One region of the Streptomyces sp. NPDC048277 genome, then DNA from elsewhere that is predicted to be linked to it. Evidence: riboswitches for the same ligand, from Rfam matches in the RefSeq annotation. Region 1 holds a riboswitch; each other region holds the start of a gene.
The links. Region 1 has a riboswitch for cyclic di-AMP ahead of AB0D85_RS01660 (NlpC/P60 family protein). Riboswitches for the same ligand answer to the same signal wherever they lie in the genome.
Positions count from the first base shown of each region.

Region 2: linked by a shared signal. The riboswitch ahead of AB0D85_RS00585 (transglycosylase SLT domain-containing protein) and the one ahead of AB0D85_RS01660 (NlpC/P60 family protein) in region 1 are both predicted to bind cyclic di-AMP.
Region 3: linked by a shared signal. The riboswitch ahead of AB0D85_RS18190 (transglycosylase family protein) and the one ahead of AB0D85_RS01660 (NlpC/P60 family protein) in region 1 are both predicted to bind cyclic di-AMP.

Region 1 is NZ_JBEZLQ010000001.1:333,208-336,474, reverse strand. Features, by position in the region: gene pcrA (DNA helicase PcrA) at 1-843, opposite strand, end outside; cyclic di-AMP (ydaO/yuaA leader) riboswitch at 1,166-1,338, shown strand; gene AB0D85_RS01660 (NlpC/P60 family protein) at 1,347-2,510, shown strand; gene AB0D85_RS01655 (tellurite resistance/C4-dicarboxylate transporter family protein) at 2,658-3,267, shown strand, end outside.
Region 2 is NZ_JBEZLQ010000001.1:115,751-119,017, forward strand. Features, by position in the region: gene AB0D85_RS00575 (hypothetical protein) at 1-360, opposite strand, end outside; gene AB0D85_RS00580 (Cof-type HAD-IIB family hydrolase) at 507-1,313, shown strand; gene AB0D85_RS00585 (transglycosylase SLT domain-containing protein) at 1,407-1,889, opposite strand; cyclic di-AMP (ydaO/yuaA leader) riboswitch at 1,895-2,091, opposite strand.
Region 3 is NZ_JBEZLQ010000007.1:229,761-233,027, forward strand. Features, by position in the region: gene AB0D85_RS18185 (transglycosylase family protein) at 29-1,036, shown strand; cyclic di-AMP (ydaO/yuaA leader) riboswitch at 1,220-1,420, shown strand; gene AB0D85_RS18190 (transglycosylase family protein) at 1,424-2,104, shown strand; gene eno (phosphopyruvate hydratase) at 2,436-3,267, shown strand, end outside.

The DNA.
Region 1 (3,267 bases):
GACGTGCCGGAAGCGTCGGTGGTAGTGCTCGGCGACGTCCGGGAAGGCGCGCAGCAGGTTGACCGTCGTCATGATCAGGTCGTCGAAGTCGAGGGCGTTCGCCTCGCGCAGCCGCGACTGGTAGAGCGCGTAGGCCTGGGCGAGGGTCTTCTCGAAACCGTCGCTCGCCTGGGCGGCGAAGTCCTCCTCGTCGATCAGCTCGTTCTTGAGGTTGCTGATCTTGGCGCTGAAGGACTTCGGCGGGAAGCGCTTCGGGTCGAGGTCCAGGTCGCGGCAGACCAGGGCCATCAGCCGCTTCGAGTCGGCCGCGTCGTAGATCGAGAAAGAGGAGGTGAAGCCGAGCTTCTTGCTCTCCCTGCGCAGGATCCGCACGCACGCGCTGTGGAAGGTCATCACCCACATCGCGTTCGCGCGCGGGCCGACGAGCTGCTCGACGCGCTCCTTCATCTCGCCCGCGGCCTTGTTGGTGAAGGTGATCGCGAGGATCTGGCCCGGGTGCACATGGCGCTCGCCGAGGAGGTGGGCGATGCGGTGGGTGAGCACGCGCGTCTTGCCGGAACCGGCGCCGGCCACGATGAGCAGCGGGGAGCCGGCGTGCACGACGGCCGCCCGCTGGTTGTCGTTGAGCCCCTCCAGGAGCGCGGCCGGGTCCAGGGCCGGGCGGGCGGCGCCGTCGCGGTAGTAGGCGTCCCGGTCCGGGGGCACGTCGAACTTCCCGCCGAACAGATCGTCCGGAATCGGCTCCGGTACGTGCTCGTCCTCGGGCGGCGGCGGGGGTTCCTCCTCGCGGCCGCGCGGGGGCTGGAGGTTCGCCAGGAAGCTGTCGTCAAAGAGGCTGCTCATCGCTCTCCGAGTCTAGGGCGCCCCACCGACAACCGGCCGCCGCCCCGAGAATTCACTCCGGTCACCCACCAGAATCACCCCGTCACGGTTGGCGATCACGCGCCGCGGGCACCCCCGCAACCGTCCGCCGGGCCACCGGCCGCTCAACCATTCCGGACAAGTCGCGCCATATACTCCTTGATCGACCGAGCGGATCGGGTCGCAACACAAAGGTCACGAAAATGTATCGGGCATATCGCACATCAACCTTCACACGGGCCACACGAGTTGGCTAGCGTGCCGGGCAGGCCGTACGACACCCACCGGCGAACGTCGCCGGGCCGTACGGCCTCCGCCGAGTCCGGTGCGCCGCCGCGCCGCCGGAGCCGGGGACCCACACCGACCTTGGGGTGAATCGGTCCCGACTTCCCACCGGGGAACGGACCGTAGGGCAACCCTTCCGAAGCACCCGCCCGAACCCGACAGCTAACTCGGTAGGCGGAACATGGAAGGAGTCGCCTCCGTTGGCGTCGCACCGCAAGTCCCGTCCCTCAGCAACGCGCGTAGCAGGCATACGCACCCCCGCCCTGGCCACCGCCGCCCTCACCTCCGTGGCCCTGCTCTCCCAGACGGCCAACGCCGCGCCCTCCGAGGACGGCAAGCCGAGCCTGGAGGAGGTCGAGAAGAAGGTCGACGCCCTCTACCGGCAGGCCGAGTCGGCGACCGAGAAGTACGACGCGGCCAAGGAGAAGACCGGTACCCAGCGCAAGCAGGTCGACACCCTGCTGGACGACGTCGCCAAGCGCACGGACCGGCTGAACAAGGCACGTGAGGAACTGGGATCGTTCGCCGCGGCCCAGTACCGGACCGGGACCGAGGTCCCCCAGACGGCGACCTTCCTGCTCGCGAACGATCCGCAGGACTACTTCGACCAGTCGCAGCTGATGCACCGGCTGACCTCGCGCCAGAAGGGCGCGGTCGACGACTACGCCACACAGCAGTCCGCGACCATGAAGAAGCGGCAGGAGGCCGCCAAGAGCCTCGAGACGCTCACCGAGACGCAGGACGAACTCAAGACCGCCAAGACCACCGTCCAGACGAAGCTGGCCTCCGCGCGGGAGCTGCTGTCGCAGCTGACGGCCCAGGAGAAGGCCCGGCTCGCGGAGATCGAGAAGCAGCAGCAGGAGGCGGCGGCCCGCAAGGCGGCGGAACTCGCGAAGCAGCAGGCGGCGGCCGCGGCCGCCGCCAAGCAGGACACGTCGTCGTCCTCGACGTCGTCCTCCAGCGGCTCCTCGTCCTCCTCGTCCTCCTCGTCCTCCTCCGCGTACGCCACGAAGGCCGCCAAGGCGATCGCCTTCGCCCGCGCGCAGATCGGCAAGCCGTACGTGTGGGGTGCGACCGGCCCCGGCTCCTACGACTGCTCCGGCCTCTCCCAGGCCGCCTGGAAGGCCGCGGGTGTCTCCCTGCCGCGCACCACGTACGACCAGGTGAACGCCGGCACCACCGTCTCCCTCGCCGACGCCCAGCCCGGCGACCTGGTCTTCTTCTACGACGACGTCAGCCACGTCGGTATCTACATCGGCAACGGCATGATGATCCACGCCCCGAAGCCCGGCGCGTACGTCCGGGAGGAGTCGATCTACTACGGGGGCGAGTCGATCATCCACAGTGTGGTGCGACCGGCCTGAGCCTGTCCCGTCTGCTTGAGGTACCGGGCGGGGGCGCGCACTGAGGATGTGAGCGCCCCCGCCCCCATCCCGCGCCCGCGCGGTTTTCGTGCTCCACGCGCGCGTGCCCCGCCCGCACCCCGGTCCGCGCTCCTTAGCATCGGGAACATGTCCGGCATTTCACCCCTCCGCGTCTGGTGGGCCCAGCGTGAGCCGGCGGCCGGGGCCGCCGTGATGGCCACCGGGATCGTGTCCGTGGCGCTGCATCTGGCGGGGGCGGAGATCCTGTCCCGGGTCATGCTGGTGCTGGCCTGCGCGGCCTGGATCGGGCTGGCCGCGGACTTCGTCGCACGGTTGGCACTCGACCGGCGGCGCTGGGTGACGGAGGCGAGGACACCGGGCGCGCTCACCGCCGTAGCGGCTACGACGGTGCTGGGGACGCGGTTCTCGCTGCTCGGCCGGCAGACCCTCGCCGAGGCCCTGCTGGCGCTGTCGACGGTGCTGTGGCCGCCGTTGCTCGTCCTCGTCGTACGGCACTGGAAGGAGCGGATGCCGGGGGCGGTATTCCTGGGCTGCGTGGCCACGCAGGGGCTCACCGTGCTGGGCGCGGTGCTGGCGGCGGCTCTGACCACGGCGTGGCTCGCGCATCTGTCGCTGGTGCTGTTCTGGCTGGGGCTGGCGTTCTACGGGCTCGCCGTGCCCCGGTTCGACTGGCGGCAGGTCGCCGAGGGGCCCGGCGACCAGTGGATCGCGGGTGGCGCGCTCGCGATCTCCGCGC
Region 2 (3,267 bases), 220 kb from region 1:
TTCGGCGTCGTCGCCGTCCCCGTCGAACCGGAGTCCGAGCCGCCCCGTCTCCTCGGCGTACAGCGCGCCGCCGACCGGGTCCTCGGGACAGTTGCCGAGCGTCTCGAAGCCGTCCAGGAGCCAGCACGCGTAGTTCCAGCGAGCCTCGCCCGGGTCCGCCAGGCGTCTTTCGGCCTCGTACTGGGTCTCCGTGTTGTAGCCGATCGCCACATACGGTCTGCGGTAGTCGTCGTCCACGCGCCAGATATGGAACGACAACGCATAGATCTGGGGCCGCAACTCCAGCGGGAACCGCTCCAGCACACCGGTCGCCGCCTCCAGCAGATGCGCCCGGAAGTCTCCCCGCACGTCCGTCACCACGCCCGCCCCCGTCGGATCGGTGCAACCAACTCACCGCAAACGTAACGCGCCCCACTGACAACACCCCCATCACCTAAGCGGCGGGCGCCACTTGAGGCCGAAACGCACTGTGAGTACCAGCGGCGTGCTGTCCGTATTCTCTGATCATGGTCGCACCCTCCCCGTACTCACTGATCGCCACCGACCTGGACGGCACGCTGCTGCGCGGCGACGACACGCTCTCGGAACGGTCGCTCGCCGCGCTCACGCGGGCCGGCCGGGCCGGCGCCCGGCACCTCGTGGTGACCGGCCGCCCCGCGCCGAGAGTGCGCCCGCTCCTCGACGACCTCGGCTGCACGGGACTCGCGGTCTGCGGCCAGGGCGCGCAGGTGTACGACGCCGGCGCGGACCGGCTGCTGTGGTCGGTCACCCTGGACCGGGAACTGGCGGAGACCGCGCTCGGCAAGATCGAGGCCGAGGTCGGCCAGGTGTACGCGGCGGTCGACCAGGACGGAGTCGACGGGCTCACGCTCATCGAGCCGGGCTATCTGATGCCCCACCCCACGCTGCCCGCGCTGCGCGTCGGCCGGCGTGACGACCTGTGGTGCGAGCCCATCAGCAAGGTGCTGCTGCGCCACCACACCCTGTCCGACGACGAACTGGCGACGACCGCGCGGTCGGTGGTGGGATCGCTGGCGACGGTCACCATGTCGGGGCCGGGGACGGTGGAGCTCCAGCCGTGCGGGGTGACCAAGGCGACCGGGCTCGCGCTGGCCGCCGACCATCTGGGGCTGAGCCCCGAACAGGCCGTCGCCTTCGGCGACATGCCCAACGACATTCCCATGTTCGAATGGGCGGGCTACGGGGTGGCGATGGCCAACGCCCACCCCGAACTCAAGGCCGTGGCCGACGAGATCACCTTGTCGAACGAGGACGACGGCATCGCCGTCGTCCTCGAAAGACTGTTTCCGTAAGGCCGTAAGGCCGTAAGGCCGTATGGCCATGACGCCGTGAAGCCGTGAAGCCATTCGCGGGCATTAAGCCGTCGAAGGCTCCTCAAACCTCGATCAGTACGCGCCGAAGACGTTGTCGATCGAGCCGTACCGGTGGGCGGCGTAGTTGCAGGCGGCGGTGATGTTCGCGACCGGGTCGTAGATGTCGTACGACGTGCCGGCAACGTGGTAGGCGTTGAACGTCGGGTTGATCACCTGGAGCAGGCCCTTGGACGGGATGCCCTTGGCCGCGTTGGAGTCCCAGAGGTTGATGGCCCGAGGGTTGCCGGACGACTCGCGTATCACGTTGCGGTGGATGCCGTTGTAGGAGCCGGGGATGCCCTTCTGGGCCATGATCGCGAGCGACTCGCGGATCCAGCCGTCGAGGTTGTTCGGGTACCCGGCGAGCGTCTTCGAGGGCGTCGTGGTGGAGGTGGCGGTGGTGGCGGCGGCGGTGGTCGCCCCGATGATCGGGAGGGCGAGCAGGGCGGCGCCGGTGCCGACGGCGGTGAGTGTGCGGGCGATGCGGGTGCGACGGGGCTGAGCGGCAGTAGGCATGGCGAAGTTCCTCTCCGTCGCCTGCGAGGTGAGCTGTCGGGTTCGGGCTCGGGGAGTGCCCGGCCGCACCGCCCGAGGGCGGGGCGACTTGACCCCTAGCCGTTCCGGAACGACGTCCGTGAGTGACGTCGGCCGCCCGGTCCGGCGACTTACCTGGTTCCCCCGCTCCTGCCGTACGAAATGAACTCGTCGATGGGTTACGACGGGCGGCGGCAGGATTCGGCGTCCGCCCGGTGAGCCGGAACGTATGCGAGAGCACATGTCCGGAACAAGTACCTGATTCCCGCAACACACCGATTGACCTTGATCTGAGGCATATGGGGCGCTTGATCCTTTGCGGTTGCCAAGCCTCAACTGGCCTACGGGAAAAGGGAAGGAAGGGTTGCCTTACGGGCTCTGCGGCTTTTGGGTGCGCGTGACCTACTTCACGAAACCGCAATCACGGCAAAATGGGACATGCCGGATTCATGAAATCCGTTTTTTGAAACTTCAACACAAAAATGCTCCGCCGTCATCCGGGTGAACCACCCCGCCTGGGGGTGCTGAAGGGGCCCGCGCCGCAGGCGACTTCACGGATTGCCCGAATTGTCGTTTTAGCGGAATTTCGGGCCCATCGGGCAAATCGACGAGCCTGATCGGGTGTGGGCCGGCAGTGGGTCCTGCTCGTCGAGCGCGGCCGGGAGGTCGATGTGCGGCATCGACTCGCGTCGACCAGGCGCCTGGGGGGCGGTGGTTCCAAGGGGCAAGGGGGTGCCGGGAGTTCCGGCGTGTGCGTGATCCTGGTCACGTGAGGGCGGAACTTCCTTTGTCGTGCGGGTCGTTGTCATGGCGGTCGCCGGTGGGGCGGGCCGTGGCGGCAGTCTGGGCGGCCCGGGCGTGAGGGCCGTGATCCGGAAGGAAGCGCAGGCACCCCAGGAGGCGGCGGCTCCGTCGGGTCAAGGGTGTGCCGCCGGTCGCTGGACGGCGGTGCTCCCGTCCGCCGGGCTCTCGTCACTCGGCGGGGGAGGGGGTGGGCCGGTGCGGCGAGGGTGCGGGCTCGTCCGGCAGTGGGTGCCACGCGCGCGTGAGGGCGAGGTTCCGTCGGTCAAGGGGATGTGGAGGTCGTCGTGTGCGGTCTCGTGAGGGAGGGATGTATTGATGGGTGTCGCGTGTCCCCGTCGGCGTCGGCGGGCGGCGGAGGAGGTACGTCCGGGCAGGTGACGCCGACCGGAGAAGGGGTGGTCGTCCGTGGGCGGGCGCTCCCTCGGGCGGTCCGCCGTCATGTGTGGCGGTGTGAGCGGTCCGCGGTGCGGTGTATGCCCTGGTTCGGGACACGGCTTATGTCGCGGTTCGGGACAACTGTCGTTACTTCCTGTTAAGTCAGTGGATGTCAGGTCGT
Region 3 (3,267 bases), on a different contig from region 1:
TCATCGCTGTCGCTCGAAAGGTTTCCGCATGCTCTCCGGGAACGGCCGTCATCGTCGCCCCCGCCAGGCTCCGGCCCTCCTCGTCGCGGCCGGCGTGACCGGCTCGGCCATCGCCATCCCGCTGCTCGGCGCGGCGAGCGCCAACGCGGCCGACGGCACCACGTGGGACAAGGTGGCCAACTGTGAGAGTGGCGGCTCCTGGAGCGCCGACACCGGCAACGGCTACTACGGCGGTCTACAGATGTCCCAGCAGGACTGGGACAAGTACGGCGGCTCGGAGTTCGCCACCACGCCCGACCAGGCGAGCCGTTCGCAGCAGATCTCGGTCGCCGAGAAGATCCTCGCCGACCAGGGCACCAAGCCCTGGCGGACCTGCGCCCTGCTCGCCGGGCTCTCGTCGGACGACGCCTCGGTGAACGTCGACACGGGCGTCGACGGATCGGATGATTCATCCGGTTCCTCCGACTCGTCGGACTCGTCTTCAGGGCTCTCGAATTCGTCCTCTTCGTCCTCCGCCTCTGATTCCGGCTCCTCCTCGGGCGCCGCGGACTCCGGGGACAGTTCCGCCACTCCCGCCCCCAGCGCGAGCGCGAGCACCGACTCCAAGGCGGACACTCCCAGCAAATCCGCCAAGACGGATAAGTCGGGATCTTCCGACTCCGGCGCCTCGAAGGCCGGTGAGAGTCCCGTCGTACCCGAAACCGACAACTCGGATAATTCCGGCCAGGCCGAGGGTTCTTGGAGTCTGGTCGACACGGGTGCCGTCACCAGCGGTGGCAAGCACCGCGGCGGCTCGGCGGACGAAAGCGTGACAAACGGTCAGAGTGCCGCATCCTCCGGCCGTCACGCCTCCCGGGATGCCGGCACCTACACCGTCCGGGACGGTGACACCCTCGCCTCCATCGCCGACTCCCTTGGCCTCGACGGCGGATGGCGTGCGCTCTATGCCGCGAACAAGGCGGACATCGGTACCGACCCGAACAACATCACCCCCGGTCAGACCCTGAAACTCGGCAGCGAATCGGGCGAAAAGTAGCGGGAGTTGGTGCCCCACTTGAAAGCCAAATGTCCGGTTTGGTGAAAGTGTGGGATGAGTCTCAGAAGCCCTGATCATCTTTGAAATTCACCGGATCGCCTGTTTACGGTCGAGGCCGCTCGTCACCGCGAGCCCCGGCCGTCGCAACGCCGAGTCCTGCCAGCGGCCACCCGGGAACAGTCGTCGCGTCATGCGCCGTAGGCAGGAGCGGGGGACCCAAGGTAAGTGCCGGGTCCGGTAGTTGAGCCCTCAGGGGCCTCACGGCCGAAAGGCCGCCGGAACCGGCTTGGGGTGAAGCCGCGCACCGATGGACAGGTGTGCGGCCGGGCAACTCAACCGGCCCGAACCCGACAGCTCACCTCGCAGGCGTCGGTGAGGGGATCCTCCATGCTGTTCTCCGGCAAGGGCAAGCACCGTCGTCCGTCCAAGGCCGTCCGCGCCATCGCTGTCGCCGGTGTCACCGGTGTCGCCGTCGCCGCCCCGCTCATGGCGGCCGGCAGCGCCTCCGCCGCCACCGCCTCCGAGTGGGACACGGTCGCCAAGTGCGAGTCCGGCGGCAACTGGTCCATCAATACCGGCAACGGCTACTACGGCGGTCTCCAGTTCTCCGCCTCCACCTGGGCCGCGTACGGCGGCACCGCCTACGCCCCGCAGGCCAACCAGGCCACCAAGGCGCAGCAGATCCAGATAGCCGAGAAGGTCCTCGCCGCGCAGGGCAAGGGTGCCTGGCCGGTCTGCGGCACGGGCCTGTCCGGCGCCGCCTACACCGGCAGCGGCTCCAGCTCCGCCGGCTCGTCGAGCAGCAGCACCGGTACCCGCTCGGCCGACACCCAGGCCGCCTCCCGCTCCGCCGAGCGTCCGGCCGCCAAGAAGACCGTCACCACCCCGACCGGCAAGAAGGTCAAGAAGGGCGACGGCGAGTACAAGGTCGTCAAGGGTGACACCCTCAGCTCGATCGCCGAGAAGCACAAGGTCAAGGGCGGCTGGCAGGCGCTGTTCAAGCTGAACAAGGACATCGTCGCCGATGCCGACTTCATCTACCCGGGCCAGCAGCTGCACCTGAAGTAAGACTCAGCTGAACCACAGCCCCCACACAGCCGTGGTCCCCATAGTGGAGACCGCGTGAGGGTCACCCCCGTCCCCCACAGACCCCCGCTCCGGTGCGTTTTCCCCCGTACGCACCGGAGCGGGGTTTCTCTTTGGCCCGTTCTTCTCCCGTTCTTCATCCGGCCCCCCTTTGTTCCGAGCGTGAACAATAGATACCGTCAGTCCTTGTCCACGGGACGGTCGGTCGACGGCCGACGGCCCCGGGACGGTTAGGCTCTAGTCGCAAGGCTGAGCAAGGGCCGACAAGGCTCACGTGCGCCCCGCACGACCAGCGTCACATCCCAAGAAGGAGATGCTCGTGCCGTCCATCGACGTCGTCGTAGCCCGGGAAATCCTGGACTCCCGAGGCAACCCCACGGTCGAGGTCGAGGTCGGCCTCGACGACGGCAGCACGGGTCGTGCCGCCGTTCCGTCCGGCGCCTCCACCGGCGCCTTCGAGGCCATCGAGCTCCGTGACGGTGACCCCAACCGCTACCTGGGCAAGGGCGTCGAGAAGGCCGTCCTCGCCGTGATCGAGCAGATCGGCCCGGAGCTGGTCGGCTACGACGCCACCGAGCAGCGCCTGATCGACCAGGCCATGTTCGACCTGGACGCCACCGACAACAAGGGCTCGCTGGGCGCCAACGCCATCCTCGGTGTCTCCCTCGCCGTCGCGCACGCCGCCTCCGAGGCGTCCGACCTGCCGCTGTTCCGCTACCTCGGTGGCCCGAACGCGCACCTGCTGCCCGTTCCGATGATGAACATCCTCAACGGCGGCTCGCACGCGGACTCCAACGTCGACATCCAGGAGTTCATGATCGCCCCGATCGGCGCGGAGTCCTTCTCCGAGGCGCTGCGCTGGGGTGCCGAGGTCTACCACACCCTCAAGAAGGTCCTGAAGGCCAAGGGCCTGTCCACCGGCCTCGGTGACGAGGGCGGCTTCGCCCCGAACCTGGAGTCCAACCGCGCCGCGCTCGACCTCATCCTGGAGGCCGTGAAGCAGGCCGGTTACGTCCCGGGTGAGCAGATCGCGCTCGCGCTCGACGTCGCCGCGTCCGAGTTCTACAAGGACGGCAAGTACGAGTTCGAGGGCAAGTCCCGCTCGGCCGCCGAGATGACCGAGTACTACGAGGAGCTCGTCGCCG